DNA from 3 places in the Rahnella aquatilis CIP 78.65 genome. Region 2 is predicted to be linked to each of the others. Evidence: predicted binding sites of a transcription regulator. Region 2 holds the regulator's gene; each other region holds the start of a gene.
The links. Region 2 encodes PhoB, which activates phosphate uptake and scavenging genes when phosphate is short. Its sites were predicted from a motif close to CTGTCATAAAACTGNCNNAT; they were not measured.
Positions count from the first base shown of each region.

Region 1: RAHAQ2_RS06970 (heavy metal response regulator transcription factor) is a predicted target of PhoB. The motif match lies at 3,597-3,616, and genes of this name have one in related genera.
Region 3: RAHAQ2_RS21355 (MIP/aquaporin family protein) is a predicted target of PhoB. The motif match lies at 1,440-1,459, and genes of this name have one in related genera.

Region 1 is NC_016818.1:1,515,050-1,522,924, forward strand. Features, by position in the region: gene rhtA (threonine/homoserine exporter RhtA) at 1-417, opposite strand, end outside; gene ompX (outer membrane protein OmpX) at 815-1,348, shown strand; gene RAHAQ2_RS06955 (molybdopterin-dependent oxidoreductase) at 1,443-2,207, opposite strand; gene RAHAQ2_RS06960 (cytochrome b/b6 domain-containing protein) at 2,200-2,841, opposite strand; gene RAHAQ2_RS06965 (hypothetical protein) at 2,868-3,491, opposite strand; gene RAHAQ2_RS06970 (heavy metal response regulator transcription factor) at 3,705-4,379, shown strand; gene RAHAQ2_RS06975 (heavy metal sensor histidine kinase) at 4,372-5,808, shown strand; gene eptB (kdo(2)-lipid A phosphoethanolamine 7''-transferase) at 6,030-7,706, shown strand; gene RAHAQ2_RS06985 (endonuclease/exonuclease/phosphatase family protein) at 7,847-7,875, shown strand, end outside.
Region 2 is NC_016818.1:3,684,080-3,691,954, forward strand. Features, by position in the region: gene RAHAQ2_RS16735 (helix-turn-helix domain-containing protein) at 1-310, shown strand, start outside; gene phoR (phosphate regulon sensor histidine kinase PhoR) at 344-1,663, opposite strand; gene phoB (phosphate response regulator transcription factor PhoB) at 1,686-2,375, opposite strand; gene sbcD (exonuclease subunit SbcD) at 2,614-3,852, shown strand; gene sbcC (exonuclease subunit SbcC) at 3,849-7,097, shown strand; gene RAHAQ2_RS16760 (ABC transporter substrate-binding protein) at 7,337-7,875, shown strand, end outside.
Region 3 is NC_016818.1:4,721,960-4,729,834, forward strand. Features, by position in the region: gene RAHAQ2_RS21340 (1,4-dihydroxy-2-naphthoate polyprenyltransferase) at 1-135, shown strand, start outside; gene rraA (ribonuclease E activity regulator RraA) at 256-741, shown strand; gene zapB (septal ring assembly protein ZapB) at 806-1,045, opposite strand; gene RAHAQ2_RS21355 (MIP/aquaporin family protein) at 1,624-2,472, shown strand; gene glpK (glycerol kinase GlpK) at 2,518-4,041, shown strand; gene glpX (class II fructose-bisphosphatase) at 4,185-5,195, shown strand; gene emrD (multidrug efflux MFS transporter EmrD) at 5,253-6,446, opposite strand; gene fpr (ferredoxin--NADP(+) reductase) at 6,770-7,516, shown strand; gene RAHAQ2_RS21380 (DUF805 domain-containing protein) at 7,532-7,875, opposite strand, start outside.

The sequences.
Region 1 (7,875 bases), 2.2 Mb from region 2:
CATTGCCACTGCCAGCGGGCCGGTAAATTCCAGGGCAACGGCAATGCCCAGCGGCACGGTACGCAGGGCCAGATAAAACGAATAGTTCATGCAGCCCAGCGCCAGGCCATACATCAGCAGCGCACGCAAATTACCGCCGCGCATTTTCAGACGCCACGGACGAAAATAGAGAAGTAACAGAATGGAGCCGATGCCGAGACGCAGAGCCGTGACACCTTGCGGGCCGACCACCGGGAACAGTGTTTTCGCCAGCGAAGCGCCGCCTTGTAATGAAAGCATGGCGATCAGTAACAACATGATCGCCACCAGCGGTGAGGCTTTTTTCGGTAATGCAGGAACGGGCGGGCTGTGGTTATGCGTCGCCGCCTGCAGAGCGATCTGCGGTTTTTTCGGCTGATTTTGTCCTGACTGTGTCATCCATTGCGCCTTTTGAGGTGATCCATGAATCCGGAAACTTCAGATTTATAGTTTTGAAAAGAAAGGTAAAGCGCTGTCAGTGTAGAGGGAAATGTGGCGAGAAAAAATCCTCGCAAAAAGTTTTTTTCGGAACGTTTCTGTTTAAAATCTTCCTAAAATCGTTCTTTTTTTGAGCATAATTTTAGGAATTATCTGCTAATCTCAAAAAGTTCAATAAGTTTACCTTATAGTTTATGCGACTAAAATCTCAATAAAATTAAATGGATAACCTATGCTGGAAACTTCCTGTTACACCATATGATGCTTTGGACATCTTAATTGAGGCAGAGTTTCACACTAGTTTTTGTTATATTTTCAAACGTGAAGGTTACTTTGGTTTCTCTTTTTGAGGTGGTTTATGAAAAAAATTGCATGTCTTTCCGCATTAGCTTGCGTCGTTGCATTGGGCGTTTCTTCCAGCGCTTTCGCTGATACCAGCACCGTAACTGCTGGCTACGCTCAGGGTGACGCACAAGGCGTTGCTAACAAAGCAAACGGCTTCAACTTAAAATACCGTTGGGAACAAGATAGCAACCCACTGGGCGCTATCGGGTCTTTCACTTATATCGAAGATGACAGCTCTCCGGCATCTGGCGACTACCGTAAAGCGCAATACTACGGTCTGACTGCGGGTCCTGCTTACCGTCTGGCTGACTGGGTTTCCATCTACGGTGTTGTGGGTGTTGGCTACGGTAAATTCCAGTACAACGAAGCAGCAGCATCAACTGCTAACCGTGAAAAGAATGACACCAGCGATTACGGCTTCTCTTACGGTGCTGGTCTGCAGTTCAACCCAATCCAGAACGTTGCTCTGGACGTGTCCTACGAACAGTCCCGCATCCGCAGTGTTGATGTCGGTACCTGGATCGCAGGCGTGGGTTACAGCTTCTAATTCTTCGCCGCAGCGTAACGCTTTGCCGTTACCCTCCCGCGAAAACGAAAACCGCTCAATTGAGCGGTTTTTTTATGCCTGTCTTTTATACCTGTCAAATACCACTGAACCAGTTATAGCCCTGATCTTCCCAGTAGCCGCCGGGATATTCGTTGGTGACGAAAATCGCGCCGATATGCTTGGCGTTTTTAAAGCCGAGTTTGGTTGGCATGCGCAGACGTAACGGGTAACCAAAATCGGGCGGTAAGGGTTTGCCGCCAAAATCCAGTGCCAGAATGGTTTGCGGATGCAGCGCGGTGGCCATATCAATACTGGAATAATAGCGGTCGTCACATTTGAATCCGACATATTTGGCCGTCAGATCCGCGCCGACATGTTGCAGGAAGGTTTTCAGCGGTACACCTTTCCACTGGCCGATGGCACTCCAGCCTTCAATGCAAATCAGCCGGGTGATCTGGCTTTCCTGCGGCAGGCGCTGCAATTGCTCCAGCGTCCACGGGGCTTTCTTTTGCACCAGACCCGAGACTTCCAGCCGGTAATTAGAGATGTCGATTTCCGGCACGTTGTATTCGGGGTAATACGCGTTGAAACGAAACGGCGTGGTGATCTGATCCGCACGATAGGTTTGCGCCAGTTTCTGGCCGCTGAACAGCCAGCTTTGTACCCGGTCGTTCCAGCGGGACATGGCCCACAGCACCTTATCGACCTGATCGCCGTCCTGCAAATTACAGCCCGTCAGCATCGCGACGCCGCCGAGCGTCAGCCCTGAGCGCAGCAATAAACGGCGCTGAATATTGACCAGTTGTTTACGCTGGTCGGGCTCAGGAATAATTTTTGGCCGTTGTGATTTTTCACTCATCGGCGTGGTTCTCCGTGCTCATCTTTTTGCCGCCGGTCAGCATCGCCACGAAGGTTTTAGGCACCAGCAGAACCATCAGTACGTGAATAATGACGAACAGCAACACGCCGCTCATCGCAAAGAAATGCACATAACGGGCGATACCAAAACCGCCAAACAGCCAGACCAGCCCGCTGAACTGCACTGGTTTCCAGATGGACAGACCCGACAACACCAGTAATGCGCCCAGCAACAGAACCCCGCTGTACATCAGTTTCTGCACGGCGTTGTACTGACCGGGCTTGTGGGGAAGTTTGAATGTCAGTGCGCGAACGGTATCGCGCCAGACGGCGCGGGGCGAAAAGGGGAAAAAGTCGCGCCTGAAATGACCGCTGAAAATCCCCCACAGCAGATAGAACAGGGCATTGGCCGCCAGCAGCCACATCACCGCCAGATGCCAGGCAATATTGCCGCCCAGCCAGCCGCCGAGGGTAGTGTTCTGCGGGAATGTGAAAGCGAAAAGCGGGTCGGCGTTATAAATCCCCCAGCCGCTCATCACCATGCCAATCATTGCCAGCACATTAATCCAATGACAAATACGAACCGGCCAGGAATGAATCCGGCGCTTGCGGGGCGATGAGAGCTGAGGTTTCACGCTTAATCTCCTGTTGACTGGCCGGATTACATCGGTGGCGCGATACCGTCTTTACCGGCAGCAATACCACGGGCAACCAGCGCACCTTTGTCGTCTTTTATGGCAAACAATACGATTTTAGTGCCCGGTTTCAGCAGGCTGCGGTCGCCCGGTGCCAGCAGAACGACCGGCACATCGTCAGGCACGACGACAGTTTTCTCAGCATCGTGATATTTCACGGTCAGGGTGCGGCCGTTGCTGTTCACCAGCTTGCCGACGGTGCCGTTGGTCATGGTATTGATTTTGCCATCGGCGGATTCAAACGGATTGAAGCCTTCACCGCTGCCGCGCAGGCTGGGTGCGAATACGTGAACTTCAAGCGCTTTCAGCGTACCGTCAGCCTGCGGAACGGCGGCCGTCCCGATGAAGCTGTCCGCTTTGATATCGCTGATTTTGCCTTTGGTGACGGCATTGATTTTGGTCTGATCAGTCAGCTTAACGTCAAGTTTCTCACCCTGACGGGTGGTGATTTGTACCGATGAGTCATTAACTGAATCAATGGTTCCGCGTGTGGGTTTAATCACATTATCGGCGGCAAATGCCGATGTCATCCCGCTGCACATCAGCAGGGAACCCAGTAACAGACCAGCGAGACGTGTTGGTGCATTCATGATTAATTCTCCATTTTCCAGCGTTTTTTCATTCTGTTAGATGAATCACTGAACCTGCCAGTGATGAATAACTTTCTTAAGAGTGGACGATAAACCGGTATTGGCTGATGACAAATTGATGACAAAATTGTCATCAAAGGTGTCTGACGAAACTGGTAAACTTTCGGATGAATCATTCTCTAGGTGAATGGTCATGCGGCGCTGAGGGCCTGAATGCGAATACTGGTGATTGAAGACGATGTCAGTACAGGCGACTACCTGAAAAAAGGGCTGACAGAAGCGGGTTACAGCGTGGATCTGGCGCGCAACGGTGCCGATGGCCTGTTTCTGGCGCTTGAGGAAGGTTACGACGCGGTGATCCTCGACGTCATGCTGCCGGGGCTGGACGGCTGGCAGGTGATGGAAGTCCTGCGCAAAAAAAGCGACGTACCGGTGTTGTTTCTCACCGCCCGCGATGAAGTGCAGGATCGCATTCACGGGCTGGAGCTGGGTGCTGACGATTATCTCATCAAGCCGTTCTCCTTCACCGAACTGGTGTTGCGTATCCGCACTTTGCTGCGCCGCCCGGCCGCCCGTGAGCCGGATGTGTATTCGGTGGCGGATCTGAATCTTGATGTGCTGCGCCGGCGCGTGACCCGTCAGGATCAGACCATCGCGCTGACCAACAAGGAATTCATGTTGTTGCAGTTGCTGATGCGCCGCGAGGGCGAGGTGCTGTCGCGCACTATGATTGCCTCCCAGGTCTGGGACATGAATTTCGACAGCGATACCAATGTGGTGGATGTCGCCATTAAGCGTCTGCGTGCCAAAGTTGACCGGGCATTTGAGGTGAAACTGATCCACACCGTGCGTGGCATTGGCTACGTATGCGAAGTGCGACATGAGTGATCGTCAATTGACTCACCTCCCGAAACGCGCCATGTCGCTGACGCTTCGCGCGACCTTACTGTTCGCGCTGATCGCCTCGCTGGTGGTCAGTGCGGTGGGATTTTATCTTTATTACTCGATGGATAAAGAGCTGGTGCGACGCGCGGATTATCAGGTCAGTGGCCGCGTGCAGTATTTCCGTCATCTGCTGGCCAACGAATTCCCGCTGTCGCAACTCAGCCGTAATCCCGGTCTGTTTGAAAATATGCTCGGCAACGAGCGCGATATCCTGACGTTTGGTCTGTCCGGTGAGAAGCTGCTGATCAACGTCAATCCGTCACGGCTGGCATTGCCGCCGGTGGCGGCGGTGGCGGACGGTCAGCCGCTGACGCTGAATACGGTGCATCATCTCGCCGCCCCTGATGGCACGCCGGTACGCTTTGCCCGTGCGGCGGTAAAAATTCAGGACGGACGGACAGTTGAAATCACCGGCGCGCATTTCATGACCGAGGAGTCGCGTCTGTTACAGACTTTTCGCTGGGAAATCATTGGCGCGGTGTTGTTCGCTTATTTGCTGATTGCCGCGCTGGGTTATCTGGTGATCCGCCGCGGATTGCGGCCGCTGCGCAATATGGCGCATGAGGCGGCGCAGATCCATCCGGCCAGTCTGTCTACGCGATTGTCTTCTGAGAACGCGCCGCAGGAATTGCAGCAGTTGATTTATTCTTTCAACGACATGCTCGACCGGCTTGCCGAAGGGTATCAGCGGCTGACGCAATTTTCCGCCGATCTGGCGCATGAAATCCGTACGCCGGTAGGGGCGCTGATGGGGCATTGTCAGGTGGCGTTATACCAGCCGCGCACGGTGGAAGAATACGAAACGCTGCTGGCGAACAATATGGAAGAGCTGGAACGCATTTCACGTATGGTGGAAAACATTCTGTTTCTGGCGCGGGCTTCAGATGCACGTTCCGTTCTGACGATCACGGCCATCGATGTTTCATCTGAAATGATCCGCATTCAGGAATATTTTGAGGGCCTGGCGGAGGAGCGCGGTATGACGCTGGGCGGCAAAGGCGCGGGCGTGCTGCATGCCGATGCCATTTTATTCCAGCGCGCGCTCAGTAATCTGGTGGCAAATGCAGTGCGTTATGGCCGCGAGGGAAGTGCCATCTTGTTGCGCGCCGAACCGCAGGGAAAAGGTATGAATATCCATGTGATCAGTCAGGGGGAGCCTGTCCCGCCGGAAAAACTCGGAAAACTTTTCGACCGCTTCTACCGCGCCGATGCTTCCCGCAGCGAAGGCGGCAGCTCCAGCGGTCTTGGATTGTCGATTGTTCAGGCCATTATGGCCCTGCATCAGGGCAGTGTAAGCGTGACCAGTTCCCCACAGGGAGAAACGTGTTTTACGCTTTCTTTTCCCGCTGCTGATCACAAGTTTTCTCAATAAAAGAGAAAAATTGCGTGAAAACATGGGAGAACTGTATTTTTCATTTCATTGAAAATTAAGGATTTCGTTAATTTCGTTACATTATCACATTGGAAGAAACCAATCAGTTTGAACGAAAATGCCCGGCCCGGAGTCTGAATGTCCTAAGGAGTGGGTTCCAACCTCCGGTACGAGCGGTCAGTTCGACGCAACCAGACTCACAAAAGAGCCAGTTATTACCAATGCATAAAATTCGTTCACTTTCGCAACAGAGCATTTCTTTGTTCATTGCACTTTATCTTGGGCTTCTGCTAAACCTTCCGATTTTTATCCGTCGTTATCAGCAACTGCATTATGACAATGCCTTGTCGATTGCTGTCGAAATGGTGGCCTGCTTCGCGCTGGTCTATTTCCTTTGTATGTTGCTGTCTTACACCGGAAAAACTATTTTCCGTGTGCTGATGACCGCCATTGTGATTTCATCCGCCGCCGCCAGTTACTACATGATTCTGTTTAACGTCGATATCGGCTACGGAATTTTAGCGGCGGCGCTGGCGTCTGATTCCATTGATTTATCGAAAGAATCTATCGGGACACATTTCATCGCCTGGACAGTACTGGTGAGTGTGTTGCCGGTACTGCTGCTGTGGCTGAGCAAAATGCCGGGCGCGGCACTGAAACAAACGACCTTTAAAAAACTGGCGGTCAAAACCCTGTTGCTCGCGGTCTCCGGCCTGCTTTGCTATATGCCGCTTCAGCTGATGGGTAAAGTGCAGGATCGTCACGACATCGTAAACAACCGCATGATGGCGAGTTACGGCGGCGTGGTGGCCGGAACCTATTCGCCATCCAACTGGCTTTCAGCACTGGGTTTGTATTCTTACAGCAGCTACAGTCAGGCGGAAGACACCAAAAATCTGTTCGATCCGGCCAAACACTTCACGTATACCGCACCGGCGGATGCCAAAGATATGTATGTGGTGTTTGTGATCGGTGAGAGCGCCCGCCGCGACCACATGGGGCTGTACGGCTACGATCGTGACAACACGCCCAATCTCGACAAAGAGAAGAATCTGGTCGCCCTGCAGGGTTATTCCTGTGATACCGCCACCAAGCTTTCCCTGCGCTGTATGTTTGTCCGCGAAGGCGGGGCGTCTGAAGAGCCACAGCGCACGCTGAAAGAAATGAACGTGTTTTCCGTGCTGAAAAGCAATGGCTGGAGTTCAGAGCTATATTCCATGCAGAGTGAAGCCTGGTTCTATAACAAAACCCGTGCGGATGATTATTCGTTGCGTGAAAACATCGCCTCTGAGAAGCGCAACGCCGGTAAACCGGTGGATGACATGTTGCTCATCGATGAAATGAAAGACTCGATGAATAACCATCCGAAAGGTAAGCACCTGATTATCCTGCATACCAAGGGGTCGCATTACCTGTATTCGGATCGCTATCCACGTTCTTTTGCCAAATATAAGCCGGAATGTATGGGCATTGATGATTCCTGTTCTACCCAGGAAATGATCAACGCTTATGATAATTCATTGCTGTATACCGATTACTTCCTGTCGCAGGTTTTTGACCAGTTGCGCGATAAGAATGCAATCGTGTTCTATGCCTCCGATCATGGTGAGTCGATTTCCAAAAGTATGCACTTCCACGGTACCCCGCGTGATCATGCTCCGGCTGAGCAACGCACGGTGCCGATCATGGTCTGGGCGTCAGACAAATTCCTGTCCAATGATCAGAACAAGGCCAGTTTCGAACAGCTGCAAAAACTGGCTGTCGCGAAAACGCCTGTTTTCCATGAAAAGCTGTATGACTCTATTCTGGGCTGTATGGGTTATACCTCGCCAAATGGCGGGATTGTCGAGCAGCACAACTGGTGCCATGTGCCTGAACAGGCCGCCGCAACAAAATAATCTTTGCTAAATTTGCCGCCTTTTTCTGATGACATGAGAAGGCGGCGACATCTCCCTTTTTTTCAGTCACAATCAGTTAACAACAAATATCCTTCATATTCAGGGTATTATTTTTGCTTTTTTATCAGGGTCGATAACCCATGCAAGCACTGAGAATCACCATTTGCGT
Region 2 (7,875 bases):
AATGCAGCGGATGGCTCAACGCTTCCATGACTCATCTGGCGTGGTTTCACAAACCACGATGCGTGAAATTAACAAAATTGTTGATGAGGCCGTTCAGGAAGAAAGACTGAAAGCCTTTGCAGAAAGCTCTGCTGAACGCATTCGTGCGTTGCGGGAAAAAGAAAAAATCAGTCAGGGTGTGCTGGCCAGACTCATTAATATGTCGGCTAACAGCATTCAAAAATGGGAACGTAACGAAACGAAACCAACGGGTGCCGCCCTGCTTTTACTGCTGTTAATCGAAGAAAAAGGTTTACAGATCATTTGCTAAAAGAAGCCACAGCTTGTTGCTGTGGCTTGATTTTTATCCCTTCACATCGCTTTGGCTGGCCTGTTCCTGAGGAACAATCAACTTCGGTGCCAGCGTAAACATAAAGCGCGTACCCACCCCCACTTCACTCATGACTTCAAGTTTCGTGTGGTGATGGCTGAGCGCATGTTTGACGATCGCCAGCCCGAGGCCGCTGCCGCCGGTCTGGCGTGAGCGGGCTTTGTCAACGCGGTAGAAACGTTCGGTCAGGCGCGGCAGGTGCTGCGGCGCAATGCCCGGCCCGTTATCACTGATCTGGAACTGTGCGCCATGCGGCGTTTGCTGCCAGCTGACTTCAATCCGCGTACCGGCTGGCGTGTGGTTGACGGCGTTATACACCAGATTCGACACCGCGCTGCGCAACTGATCTTCATTACCAAAGACCTTCAGCTTGTCATTAATGCGAAACACCACTTCATGCCTGCCGTTGCTTAACGTTTGCACTTCACGTTCGAGCATACCGAGCATCACCGGAATATCGACTTTTTCATGCAAATCAATATTCGCTGAAGCTTCGATTTTCGACAGTGTCAGCAACTGTTTCACCAGCCCGTCCATCCGCCGCGTCTGTTCCTGCATGGTATCGAGCGCTTTGCTGCGAAAAGGCTCTTCCAGCTTGGCGTCTTCCATCATTTCCAGATACCCCTGCAAGACAGTCAGCGGCGTTCTCAGTTCATGACTGACGTTAGCGAAGAAGTTACGCCGCGCGCCTTCGAGCTGACGCATCTGGGTCACGTCGCGCGCGACCATCAGCAATTGCCCTTCGGAATAGGGCATGACGCGAAACTCGACGTAATGCTCATTATTGAGTTGCAGATTCAGCGCCCGGCTGAAATCGCGGGTCTGGATCCACAGCCGGAATTCCGGATAACGCAGCAGGTTGAAGATATGTTGTCCGTTATCCTCCGGCCAGCGGAAACCGAGCAAATCCTGCGCCAGCCCGTTGCACCAGAAAATATTGCCGTCTTCCGTGGTCAGCACCACAGCATCCGGCAGTGATTCGGCCCCGCTGCGAAAGCGTTTGATGAGCTGACCTAATTCGCGACGCCGGCGCCGGTTGCGCATCTGCATCTGGTTCAGCCCGTAAAACAGCGGCTCCCAGCTCCAGCGACCATTCGGCGGCGTAATGCTGCGGTCAAGCCACAACCAGTGTGAGAGTTTGAGCTGATTGTAATAATTCCAGCCCAGTGCCGCAGCCAGCGACACAAAAAGGAGCCAGCCGAAATGGCCGACGAAGATACCGAGAATTAACGCTGGCAGGCAAAAAAGAAATAATTCACCGGCCAATCGTTTCCATGACAAACGTTCTAGCACACAGATTCTCCGCTGTGAGGACTCAATAACGCGTTGAAAAACGGTATCCGGTACCGCGAACAGTCTGGATCATTCTGTCATGTCCGCTGGTTTCCAGCGCCTTACGCAAACGACGAATATGCACGTCTACCGTGCGATCTTCCACATAAACGTTAGTGCCCCAAACGTTATTGAGCAACTGTTCCCTGCTGTATACCCGTTCGGAATGGGTCATAAAGAAGTGTAATAACTTGAATTCGGTCGGCCCCATATCGAGCGCCTGCTCATTGGCCATCACACGGTGAGACGACGGATCCAGGCTTAAACCCTGCATGTCGATCACTTCTTCCACCGCCATTGGCGAGATGCGACGCATCACGGCTTTAATGCGGGCAACCAGTTCTTTCGGAGAAAACGGTTTGGTGATGTAATCATCGGCACCGACTTCAAGGCCGCGCACCCGATCTTCTTCTTCACCGCGTGCGGTCAACATCATCACCGGAATTTCGCGGGTCAGTGCTTCACGTTTAAGATGCTTAATAAACTGGATACCGGAACCGCCAGGTAACATCCAGTCGAGCAGGATCAGCTCAGGGTAAGGTTCAACAAGTTGCCCGATCGCTGAATCAAAATCCTCAGCTTCTACGGCCTGATAGCCATTTTGTTCCAGTACAAAACACACCATTTCACGGATTGGAGCTTCGTCTTCAACCACCAATATACGTCTAGCCATCGTAGGTCCTGCCAATAGGTTAGCGATCTTTTATTTGATTGCGGGCGCCATTATGCGTCAGTTTTGTGACAGATTTATGAATGAAAAGAATGGTTCATTACAGTCAACTATGACAGATACATTTCTTCTATTTAGCGGCCATCTTGCTGAAATTGGTCTGATTTATCGGGGACAGCTTCCCCCGCTGGCGTTTATACTTTGCCCCATCGTCGTCATCCAGGGTTCATACGGGAGTCTCATGCGCCTGATCCACACGTCAGACTGGCATCTCGGCCAGTACTTTTTCACTAAAAGCCGTGCAGCCGAACATCAGGCATTTTTGCGCTGGCTGACCGGTCAGGTGCAGCAACATCAGGTCGATGCCGTGATTGTCGCGGGCGATATTTTCGATACCGGATCGCCGCCCAGTTATGCCCGCGAATTGTATAACCGCTTCGTGGTGGAATTACAACACACCGGCTGCCAGCTGGTGGTGCTGGCGGGCAACCACGATTCCGTCGCCACACTCAATGAATCGCGCGAGCTACTTTCCTGCCTGAACACGCGGGTGATTGCTACCGTCGGTGAAAACCTTTCTGAACAGGTTTTAGTGCTCCGTCAGCGTGACGGAAAACCGGGCGCGGTACTGTGCGCCATCCCGTTTTTACGTCCGCGTGATCTGCTCGCCAGCCAGGCCGGTCAGTCCGGCAGCGACAAACAACTGGCGTTGCAGGAAGCCATCGCCGCGCATTATGACGCACTGTGGCAGGCCGCGCAGGCCAGACGTGACGAACTGGGCGTGCCGCTGCCCATTATTGCGACCGGCCATCTGACGACTGTCGGCGTCAGTACCTCTGATTCCGTGCGCGACATCTATATAGGCACGCTTGATGCGTTTCCGGCGCAGGCCTTTCCGCCGGTCGATTATGTGGCATTGGGGCATATTCACCGCGCGCAGTGCGTCGCCAAAACGCATCATATCCGTTACAGCGGCTCGCCGATTGCCCTGAGTTTTGACGAGCTGAGCAAGGCCAAAAGCGTATATCTGCTCGATTTCGACGGCGCAACGCTCAACACCATCGAGACACTGGAAATCCCCGTTTTCCAGCCAATGCAGATAATCAAAGGCTCGCTGGCGGAGATTGAAAAGCAACTGGCGCAGTTCGAAGGCGGCGATGCGCAAAAAACCGTCTGGCTGGATATCGAAGTCGCCACGCAGGATTACCTCAGTGATATTCAACGGCGCATTCAGGCGCTAACGGCCGATCTGCCGGTGGAAGTCGTATTGTTACGCCGCAGCAAAGAACAACGCATCAGCAGTATTGGGCAGCAGGAAAAAGAAACCCTCAGCGAACTGAGTGTCAGCGACGTCTTTGAACGGCGGCTGGCGCTGGAGCCGGCCCCTGATGAACCCCGTCAGGCGCGGATGCGCACATTGTTCGCGCAGGTTGTTGAACAGGTCACCAGCGGTCAGAGCGCGGAGGACAGCCCACGATGAAAATTCTCAGCCTTCGTTTAAAAAACCTGAACTCGCTGGAAGGCGAATGGAAAATTGATTTCACCGCCGAGCCGTTTGCCAGCAACGGATTATTCGCCATCACCGGCCCGACCGGCGCCGGGAAAACCACCCTGCTCGATGCTATTTGTCTGGCGCTTTATCATCAGACGCCACGGCTGAATATCACGCCAAGTCAGAACGAACTGATGACCCGCCACACTGCCGAATCACTGGCGGAAGTGGAGTTTGAAGTGAAAGGTGTGGGTTACCGCGCATTCTGGAGCCAGCGGCGTGCCAAAAATTCCCCTGACGGGAATCTGCAGGCACCGAAAGTCGAGCTGGCGTTACTGGCCGACGGCAAAATCCTGGCCGATAAAGTACGCGACAAACTCGACGCCATCGCCACCCTGACCGGGCTGGATTTTGGCCGTTTCACCAAATCGATGATGCTGTCTCAGGGGCAGTTCGCCGCGTTTCTGAATGCCGATGCCAATGACCGCGCCGAACTGCTGGAAGAACTGACCGGCACCGAAATTTACGGGTTGCTGTCTGAACGCGTGTTTGAACAACATAAAGAAGCGCGTATTGCGCTGGACGGCCTGCATCAGCGCATGGCCGGAATCGAACTGCTCAGCGAAGAGCAGCGCCAGACGCTGGAAGCGCAACGTGCTGAACTGAACGCGCAGGAAATCAGTCTCAGCCAGCAGGCGCAGCAACGCCAGCAGGATCTGAACTGGCTGCAACAATGGCAGCAGATGCAGCAAAAACAGCAGCAATTTCAGCAGCAACTGGCCGCCGCAGAGCAGGAAAATCTGGCCGCCGCGCCGCAGTTACAGCAACTGGCGCGCAGTGAACCGGCAGAAAAACTGCGTCCGTTACTCGTTGATCGCCAGCGTTGTCAGGACGAATCACAACGCCTTCAGCAATGGCTGACACAACTGACGCAGCAGCAGGAACAGCAGCTTGTGCAGCTGACGCCGCTGAAACAGGCGCAAGAACAGGCTCAAACGGCACGGCAGACACAGGCCGAAGAACAGCGCCGGATGCAGACGCTGATCGAAGAAAAAATCCTGCCGCTGGACGGCGAAATCACTCAATGGCGCAAATCGCTGGCGGAAACACAGCAGGCGGTGGGTGAGTCGCAGAAACAGGCCGCTGAACAAAGCGCGACGTTGCTGCAAATCACGGCGGAACGCCAGAAGCTGGATGAAGAAAGTCGTCAGCATCAGACCCGCCAGACCGCACTAACCGAAGCCCTTAACGCCGCACAGCAGCGCCAGACCGGACTGGAAAAGCAGCACCCGCTGGCGGCCTTGCAGAAACGGCAAAAGGAACTGATGCTGCTCAGGCCGGTGCGTCAGCAGTTGTTTTCACTCGCGCAAATTTTCCCGCAACTGAACCAGCGCGTGCAGCAACAACATAAAGATTTTGCGCAATATCAGACGCAACTGACAGAGGAAGAACAGCGCCTGGGTGCGATCCGCCAGCAATGCCAGAAACAGCTGGAACATCTGAATGACGTCAAAGCGCTGCATAAACAGGAAATGCTGATCGTCAGTCTCGAAGCCGAACGCGCGAATTTGCAAAGCGGCCAGGCCTGCCCGCTGTGCGGCTCGACATCACATCCGGCGGTTGAACACTATCAGGAGATCAAACCTTCTGAAACGGCGCAGCGCGTCGAGAAAATGCAACTGGAATTCGATGCGGCAAAAGCCAGCGGTATCGAACTGGCGGCGAAGATCAAAAACCTGAAAGAACAGCAAACGCGTCTGCAAACCCAGATGGAGCAGGATCAGCAGCAACTGAATGCGCATACCGCCAACTGGCAACAGCTCAGTACGCCGCTGAATCTGACATTTACGCTGCATGACACCGCCGACATCACACAATGGCTGACTGCCCGCGACGAAGAAGAGCAGCAGACTCAGGCACTGATCAGCCAGCATGAACAACTGACGCGGGAGCTGCAACAGGCCAAAGATGCGCTGACTGACGCCCTGAACCAGCAGCAGAAAGTCCGGCAGCAAAGTGCCTTGCTGACCGAACGCATTACCGGGCTGGAAGAGATGCAGGCGAAATCTCAGCAAGATCTTGTGCGGTTGCAAAAACAACTGACGGAGGGTGAAAAAAACCTTTCTGCGCTGAATGCCCTGCGTCTCGAGCTGTTCGGTGAGCGCCAGGTGGCTCAGGTTCGCGAGCACTTACATCAGCAACAGCAGGCGGCAGAAAAAGCGCTCAGTGATGCACAAGCCGCGCTGCATAAAGCGCAGGAACAGCGCGACCAGTTGGCCGGTCAGTTGGCCAGTACGCAGCAGCGACAGTTACAGACCGCCGCACAACTGACGCAGGCGGAACAGGCGTGGCAGCAGGCGCTGAGCGCCAGCGGATTCGCCGATGAAATCGCAGTGAAAGAGGCACTGCTTGACGACGCGCTGCGTCAGCAACTTCAGCAACGCAAAGAACATCTGCAACAGCAACTGGCGCAGGTACAGGCGTTACTGATCGACGCCAAAGACATGCTGGAAAAGCACCGCCTTGCCCGTCCTGCACATCTGAGTGAAACCGACAGTGATCTCAACGCCCTGACGGTGCAGCAGACGGAACTGGCACAACAGCTGAAAGCGTTACAACAGCGTCTGGGCGAAGTGAAAAATCAGCTGGAAAGCGACAAACAGCGGCACAGCGGACAACAGGCATTGATCGCTAAGATTGCCCAGGCGCAGCTGACCTGCGATGACTGGGGTTATCTCAATCAGATGATTGGTTCCAGCGACGGCGCGAAATTCCGTAAATTCGCGCAGGGTCTGACGCTCGATCATCTGGTATATCTGGCGAACCGTCAGCTGGAAAAACTGCACGGGCGCTATCTGTTGCAGCGCAAAACCAGCGATGCGCTGGAGTTGCAGGTGGTCGATACCTGGCAGGCCGATGCCGTGCGCGACACCCGCACGTTATCCGGTGGCGAAAGCTTCCTGGTCAGTCTGGCACTGGCGCTGGCGCTCTCCGATCTGGTCAGTGATAAAACCCGTATTGACTCACTGTTCCTTGATGAAGGTTTCGGCACGCTCGATGCCGACACACTGGATACCGCGCTGGATGCGCTGGACAGCCTCAATGCCTCGGGTAAAACCATCGGCGTAATAAGCCATGTCGAAGCGATGAAAGATCGCATTCCGGTACAAATCAAAGTCACCAAGGTAAATGGTCTGGGTGTCAGTCGCCTGAGCAGTGAATTTAAAGTCTGACCGCCGTTTTTTGCCAGGGCATGCCGCTAGTGAGATTGCTAGCGATATGCCCTGTTGTGGATCCTGATTGTGAGCATCTGCACAAAAATCGCACCAGCGCAGTGCGTTCTCCTGTGCCAACCTGCTGAATTTCGGCTAATTCCCACCCGCCAGTAAACTGGCACGCCCTGTGCTTAACGTTATGTATACAAGTTGCAGTACAAGTTGCAACGCCTTCATAACCGCTAAGGGAACCGCCCATGAAAAACATCAAACCCGAATGCCTTCCGGTGGATAAAAAACGCCGCCAGCTGATGAAATGGCTCGCTATCACCGGCGGCGTATCCACCCTTGGCGGCATGATCCCGACGTCCGTTTTTGCAGCCGACGATGACGAAATCCGTATTGGTTACTGGCCGATTGTCGGCGGTTTACCGCTGTATGTGGCGCTGGAACAGGGCTTTTTTAAAGAAGCCGGGCTGAATGTGAAAGGCGTTAAATTCGCCAGCGCCCAGCAAATTGTCGAAGGGATGATCACCGGCAGGATCCACGGCTGCGCCAACGGTACGGCAACCGGCGCGCTGGGACTGGGGGCGATCACCTCACCGGGTCTGTTCAAAATTATCTGTTCTAACCCGTCAAACCATAAGCTGGTGCTGGATGAATTCCTGGTGCCGCTGAACAGCACGGCAAAAGCGATCAGTGACCTGAAAGGTAAGAAAATCGCCTGCGGACCGGGGATCCAGAACGTCACTATGGCAAAGATCATTCTGGAGAAAAATGGTTTCACTAATCCTTC
Region 3 (7,875 bases), 1.0 Mb from region 2:
CCAATGCTGGCAAAACATCTGATACGGGTGATGAAAACAACAACTTCCACTGAAGTCCGCCCGTTGCTGGAGCACATGGTAAAAACCGCGTTGCTGACTAACGTCTTGTTTGCAGTGGGTCTGTTGCTCAATTGAGTAAAGTTGGCCTGATGTGCGTTTATCAGGTCACTTTTCACATTTAACAATTGATGATTTTGCCAACATCCGCCGGAAAGGGATATACTGAACACTCATGCAGCAACCAGATGAAATCCTATGAAATACGATACTTCCGAACTTTGCGACATCTACCATGAAGAAGTGAATGTCGTCGAACCCTTGTTCTCCAACTTTGGCGGCCGTACTTCATTTGGCGGGCAAATCACCACCGTGAAATGCTTCGAAGATAATGGCTTGCTTTATGACCTGCTCGAAGAAAATGGCCGTGGCCGTGTATTAGTGATCGATGGCGGCGGTTCTGTGCGTCGCGCACTACTGGATGCCGGACTGGCACGCCTCGCGTTGCAAAACGAATGGGAAGGCATCGTGATTTATGGTGCGGTTCGTCAGGTGGACGATCTCGAAGAGTTGGATCTGGGCATCCAGGCGATGGCCGCGATCCCGGCTGGCGCAGGCAGTGAAGGGATTGGCGAAAGCGACATTCGTGTCAATTTCGGCGGCGTCACCTTCTTCTCCGGCGACCATCTTTATGCCGACAATACCGGTATCGTACTGTCAGAAGACCCGCTTGATATTGAGTAATGACCTTCTGAGCACAACAAAAAAGGACGCCAAGGCGTCCTTTTTTATGTGGAATATGAAGTAATTAAACTTCTTCCATTTTTCCCAACAGTGCACGCAGACGATCCTGCCATACGTGTTGTTCTTCTTTCAGCTGCGCATTTTCACGCACCAGAGACTCATGGTTGCCGCTGGCTTGCTGAACTTCCTGAGACAGGGTGTTGTTCTGTTCTTTCAGTTCTTCGATTTCCATCTGCAACAAAGTAATGGTATCGATCGCTTGCTGAACTTTAGCTTCTAATTTCTCAAATACTTCAAATGACATTTTTCGGTCCCCTTATGTTCGCAAGGCGCACATCTTATGTTCTGCCGCATCGTCCGGACACGGCTCAAAAATTCCTGCACTCCGTCGATTTTTATAACAAATTCATCAGAAGAATTGCATAAAACCGGCAGGTGTCTTAACGGGTGATTGTATGTAGCCAGCTTTGATCTGTCTACCCGCAACCCCTTTATCCACGCAGTCTGTTGCAATTTAACAGCGCCGGGTATCAGGAAATGCTTAAAAAGCAGCGTCACACACCAGAAATACCGGTTAATGCCGAATAACCTTAGCCACCATGCTGAAAGCGATATCGATGCTCGTTTGTCAGAAACGCGCGCTAAAAATGTTAAATCATGGACTTCTTGCGCTACATCAAGTTCCACCAACACGCGAAATCGCTCATTTTTATGACGCGACACACAAAATTTGATTTCGCTATTTCTCGTTTATGCTCGTTAACGATAAATTCACATTACGTTCTCATTTAATGATGAACGCCAAAATCCGATTACGTTCACAAACGACATAACAGAAAAACTATAACTAACCATTAACATCATCCTTAGCAGGATCAAACTATGAGCCAAACCATGAGTTCCACATTAAAAGGTCAGTGCATCGCTGAGTTTCTGGGTACCGGGCTTATCATTTTCTTTGGTGCGGGCTGTGTCGCAGCAATGAAACTTGCCGGGGCAACCTTTGGCCAGTGGGAAATCAGTATTATCTGGGGGCTGGGTGTGGCAATGGCCATCTACCTGACCGCCGCCATTTCAGGTGCACATCTGAACCCGGCGGTGACCGTCGCACTTTGTCTGTTTGCAAACTTTGAAGGACGCAAAGTTCTGCCTTACGTCATCGCGCAGGTCGCCGGTGCTTTTTGCGCCGCTGCACTGGTCTACGGCCTTTACTACAACCTGTTCTTCGATTTTGAACAAAGCCACAACATGGTGCGCGGCAGCGTCGAAAGTCTGGATCTGGCCGGTATTTTCTCGACCTATCCAAACCCGCACATCAGTGTATTGCAGGCGTTCCTGGTAGAAACGGTGATTACGGCCATTCTGATGGCACTGATCCTCGGCCTGACTGATGATGGCAACGGTATTCCACGTGGCCCGCTGGCACCGCTGCTGATCGGTATCCTGATCGCCGTTATCGGTGCATCGATGGGGCCGCTGACCGGATTCGCCCTTAACCCGGCACGTGACTTCGGTCCGAAAGTGTTCGCCTTCTTCGCTGGCTGGGGCAAAGTTGCCTTCACCGGCGCGCGCGATATCCCTTATTTCCTGGTGCCGATTTTTGGCCCGCTGCTTGGAGCTTCTCTGGGTGCCATCGCATATAAAGCGCTGATCGGTCGCCATTTGCCACATCAGATTAATGAGCCGGCAGAAGAAAAAGCATCTCAGCCATCCAAACAGCGTAAGGCCTGATCGGCTAAACTGTTCCACAGATTACTCATTTGCAGGATGAATATTATGTCAGCAGATACGACTCACGAAAAAAAATACATTGTTGCACTCGACCAGGGTACAACCAGTTCACGCGCCGTAGTTCTGGATCACGATGCCAATATCGTCAGCGTGTCACAACGCGAATTCACCCAGATTTACCCTAAGTCAGGCTGGGTTGAGCACGACCCGATGGAAATCTGGTCATCGCAAAGCTCGGTGCTGGTTGAAGTGCTGGCGAAAGCCGACATTAACTCCGATCAGATTGCCGGTATCGGTATCACCAACCAGCGTGAAACCACTATCGTGTGGGAAAAAGAAACCGGCAAGCCAATCTATAACGCGATTGTCTGGCAATGTCGCCGTACTGCTGACATCTGCGAAAAGCTGAAAAAAGACGGCATGGAAGAATACATCCGTCACAACACCGGCCTGGTGATTGACCCGTACTTCTCCGGCACCAAACTGAAGTGGATCCTTGACCACGTTGAAGGCTCCCGCGAACGGGCTAAACGCGGCGAACTGCTGTTCGGCACCGTCGACACCTGGTTGGTCTGGAAAATGACGCAGGGACGTGTTCACGTGACGGATTACACCAACGCCTCACGTACCATGCTGTTCAACATCCATGATCTGCAATGGGATGACCGCATGCTGGAAGTGCTGGATATTCCGCGTGAAATGCTGCCGGAAGTTCGCCCTTCTTCTGAGATTTACGGCCAGACCAACATTGGTGGTAAAGGCGGTACGCGTATCCCTATCGCCGGTATCGCGGGTGACCAGCAGGCGGCGCTGTATGGCCAGCTGTGTGTGCAACCGGGTATGGCGAAGAATACCTACGGCACTGGCTGCTTCCTGCTGATGAATACCGGTACTGAAGCCGTTGCCTCTAAAAATGGCCTGCTGACCACCATCGCCTGTGGCCCGCGCGGCGAAGTAAACTATGCGCTGGAAGGTGCCGTGTTTGTCGGCGGTGCGTCCATTCAGTGGTTGCGTGATGAACTGAAGCTTATCAGCGACGCAACCGACTCCGAATATTTCGCTATGAAAGTGAAAGACACCAACGGCGTTTACGTGGTGCCCGCCTTCACCGGCCTCGGTGCGCCTTACTGGGACCCGTATGCCCGCGGCGCTATCTTCGGTCTGAGCCGTGGTGCGAACAGCAACCACATTATCCGTGCAACGCTGGAATCTATCGCTTACCAGACCCGCGACGTACTGGATGCGATGCAGGCTGACTCAGGCGCTCGTCTGCAGTCACTGCGCGTTGATGGCGGTGCGGTTGCCAACAACTTCCTGATGCAATTCCAGTCAGACATTCTCGGCACCCGCGTTGAGCGCCCCGAAGTGCTGGAAGTCACCGCACTGGGCTCTGCTTTCCTCGCCGGGCTGGCTGTCGGTTTCTGGAACGATCTGGAAGAAGTGCGCAGCAAAGCCATCATCGAGCGTGAATTCCGCCCAGGTATCGAAACGACGGAACGCAATGTCCGCTATAAAGGCTGGCAAAAAGCAGTGGCACGCGTTCGTTCGTGGGAAGATCACGACGAGTAATCGCCGGATATTATCGCCAACACCACTTTCTGAAACTCCCCGTCCGGGGAGTTTTTTTATACGCCTTTTCCCGTTGTGCTAAAATCTGCGCCACAGATGAGCCTCGCCTCACCGACCTCTTTTTTCTTTCTACAGGCTTTCCAATGAAACGTGAATTAGCAATCGAGTTCTCCCGCGTGACCGAAGCTGCCGCACTGGCCGGTTACAAATGGCTGGGTCGTGGTGACAAAAATCTTGCCGATAATGCTGCCGTTCAGTCCATGCGCATCATGCTCAATAAAGTCGATATCAATGGCACCATCGTCATTGGCGAAGGTGAAATTGATGAAGCGCCGATGCTGTATATCGGTGAAAAAGTCGGTACCGGCAATGGCGATGCGGTGGATATCGCCGTTGATCCGATTGAAGGCACACGCATGACCGCCATGGGGCAATCCAACGCGCTGGCCGTGCTGGCTGTGGGTGACAAAGGTTCTTTCCTCAATGCGCCGGACATGTACATGGAAAAAATTGCCGTCGGGCCGGGCGCGAAAGGGGCAATTGATCTGCAACTCACGCTGGCAGAAAACCTCGCAAATATTGCGAAGGCATTGAATAAGCCGCTGACCGAGCTGACCGTGGCGGTTTTAGCGAAACCCCGTCACGACGATGCGATCCGTGAAATGCTGGCGTCAGGCGTGCGTGTGTTCGCATTCCCGGACGGTGATGTGGCGGCGACGATCCTGACCTGTATGCCGGAAAGCGAAGTGGATGTGCTGTATGGCATCGGCGGCGCACCGGAAGGCGTGATTTCCGCGGCGGTGATCCGTGCGCTGGATGGCGATATGCAGGGCCGTTTGCTGGCGCGTCATGACGTGAAAGGCGATACACCGGAAAACCGTCGTATCGGTGAAGAAGAACTGGCGCGCTGTAAAGTGATGGGTATTGAAGCCGGTAAAGTGCTGCTGCTCGATGATATGGCGCGTAACGATAACGTAATTTTCTCCGCGACCGGTATTACCAAAGGCGACCTGCTGGAAGGCATCAGCCGTCAGGGGAACATGGCGACCACCGAAACGCTGCTGATCCGCGGGAAATCCCGCACTATTCGCCGTATCCGCTCGACCCATTATCTCGACCGCAAGGACGCGGCGCTGCACGAATTTATTATCTGAGCAGCCCCTTCCGGTCATCAAAAATCAGGGCCAACAGCGCCCTGCTTTTTTGCATCCTCAGGCCGTATGCCCTTCATGCTGACTGCGGTTCGACATCGGTAACCAGCACAACAGAATCAGCACCGCCATTGCAAACATCAGTAACCCGAGGCTGAACTGACCGGTTTGCGGCAGCATTGCCGACATCCATGCGACCAGCCCTGACCCCATATTCTGCAATCCACCGACCAGTGCACCGGCCGCACCCGCCAGATACGGGAACGGCTCCATTGCGCCGGTGGTCGCCAGCGGGAACAACATGCCAGCGCCGAAGAAGAACAACGAAGCCGGCACCACCAGCGTCCAGATATTCATGATGCCCAGCCAGCCAGGGATCCACATCGCCAGACCGGCCAGCAGACAACTGATGACCGAATGCCACATCAGTTGCTGGAAACTTTTCTCCGTGCGCCCGGCATACCAGGCACCAAAAAAGGCAGCAGGGATCGGCAGGATAAACAGTACGCTGACCATTACCCCGCTCAGCCCGAGAACGCCACCCATCAGCACTCCGCAACTGGCTTCAAACACCGCCACACCGGCCAGTGCGCCAACCAGCATCACCAGATAACGGCTGAAGTTGGCGTCGGCCAGCAATAAACGCAGGCTGCCAAGCATTTTGCGCGGCGGATGATCGACAGTGAATTCAGGACGTGTTTCCGGCAACCAGCGGTACATCGAAAACGCCACACCCGCGCACAGGATCAGCAGGAAACCAAAACTGGCCCGCCAGCCTAACCAAGCCGACAGTGCGCCACCGATCACTGGCGCCAGCAGCGGACTGACCAGAATGCCCATGTTCAGCAGGCTGTTGGCATGGCGTAACGCACCGCCGCTGTAGAGATCACGCGGCATGGTTCGCGCCATCACACCTGCTACACCGGTGCCCAGCCCCTGAATGGCTGCAAAGGCAATCAGCATGTTCAGGCTCGTTGACATCATCGCGCCCGCCGCACCAATCAGGAAAATTATCAGGCCGGTCAGGATCACCGGCTTACGGCCAATATTATCGGAAAGGGGGCCGTAAACCAGTTGCGAGCCGCCGTATGTCAGCAGATAGGATGCCATGACCCGTTGCACCGCGCCCGGTTTCACCGCCAGGCTGTCAGCCATGTCCGCGATATTAGGCACATAAATGGTTTGTGCCATTTGTCCGACAGCCACCAGCAAAATGAGCATGATAAGCAGGTGAATATTTTCCAGATTTTTCATTTTTCAGTTCATTATCAGATAAGTTTGGAAAGGTGCAGAACAAATAACCAGTAAATTCGGCCAGACTCCAGCGGCGCATAAGTTAACAAATTAAGATGAATAAGCGAGTGTTGCGGAAAACTCTTCTGAACCTTTGCTGGCAGCAGAGGAAGCCACCTCTGTAACGCTGGGTGTACGAAAATCGATACTGGCTAACGGATGATGAACAGGCTGATAACATTTAACCGATACGGGATCCGAAAAATTTGAAATAAAATCAGGCCATAATTTCGTAATTCATATTTCGCACTACATGAAGAAATCAGAAACCACGGGAGTTTTTTATGGCTGATTGGGTGACAGGAAAAGTCAAAAAAGTTGAGCACTGGACCGACAGTTTGTTCAGCATCACGGTCAATGCCCCCGTTGATCCTTTTACTGCCGGCCAGTTCGCCAAACTTTCACTGGATATTGACGGTGAGCGGGTACAGCGCGCTTATTCCTATGTAAATCCGCCATCGAGCGGCGAACTTGAGTTTTATCTGGTGAATGTGCCGGAGGGAAAACTCAGCCCGCATCTGCACGTGATGCAGCCCGGTGACGAAATCAACATCACCAAAGAAGCCGCCGGGTTTTTCGTGATTGAAGAAGTGCCTGAATGCGAGACCCTGTGGATGCTGGCAACCGGTACCGCTATCGGGCCGTATCTGTCTATTTTGCAGGAAGGTATCGGACTGGAGCGGTTCAAGAACATTGTTCTGGTTCACGCCGCACGCTTCGCGGCTGACCTGAGTTATCTGCCACTCATGCAACAGCTTCAGCGTCGCTATGAAGGCAAATTACATATTCAGACCGTGGTCAGCCGCGAGGAAATTTCCGGCTCACTGACCGGTCGTGTTCCGGCTCTGATTGAAAGCGGCGCGCTGGAAGCGGCTGTCGGCCTGAAGATGCTGGCTGAAGACAGCCACATCATGCTGTGCGGCAACCCGCAAATGGTTCGCGATACCCAGCAGGTACTGAAAGACACACGGGGTATGCGCAAACACCTGAAACGTAAACCGGGCCATATGACCAGCGAGCATTACTGGTAAGCCTGTACATAAAAATCAGCGGAATTTCACCTCGTCCGGCTCCGGGCCAAAGCGATTTGTGCCCGGCGTGCCGGTAAAAGCGCCGCAGTCGATCAGCAACATGATAAAAATCACTGAGGGTGACAGCCGCCCCAGAACCCAGCTCCACATCGGCGGCATCGCCGCTGCCCAGTTCCCCGCCACCAGCATCCACGCCAGCACAAACAGCAGCGCCCACCAGGCAGATTTATTGCGGTCATGTAATCTTTTTACCAGCACTGCGGCAGTCGGCCACAGCAAAACCACCAGCGCGAATCCGGCGGTCTGATAGGTAATCCATTCCTGTGCGGCAAAAAAGAAATCAGCCACCATCAGGATCA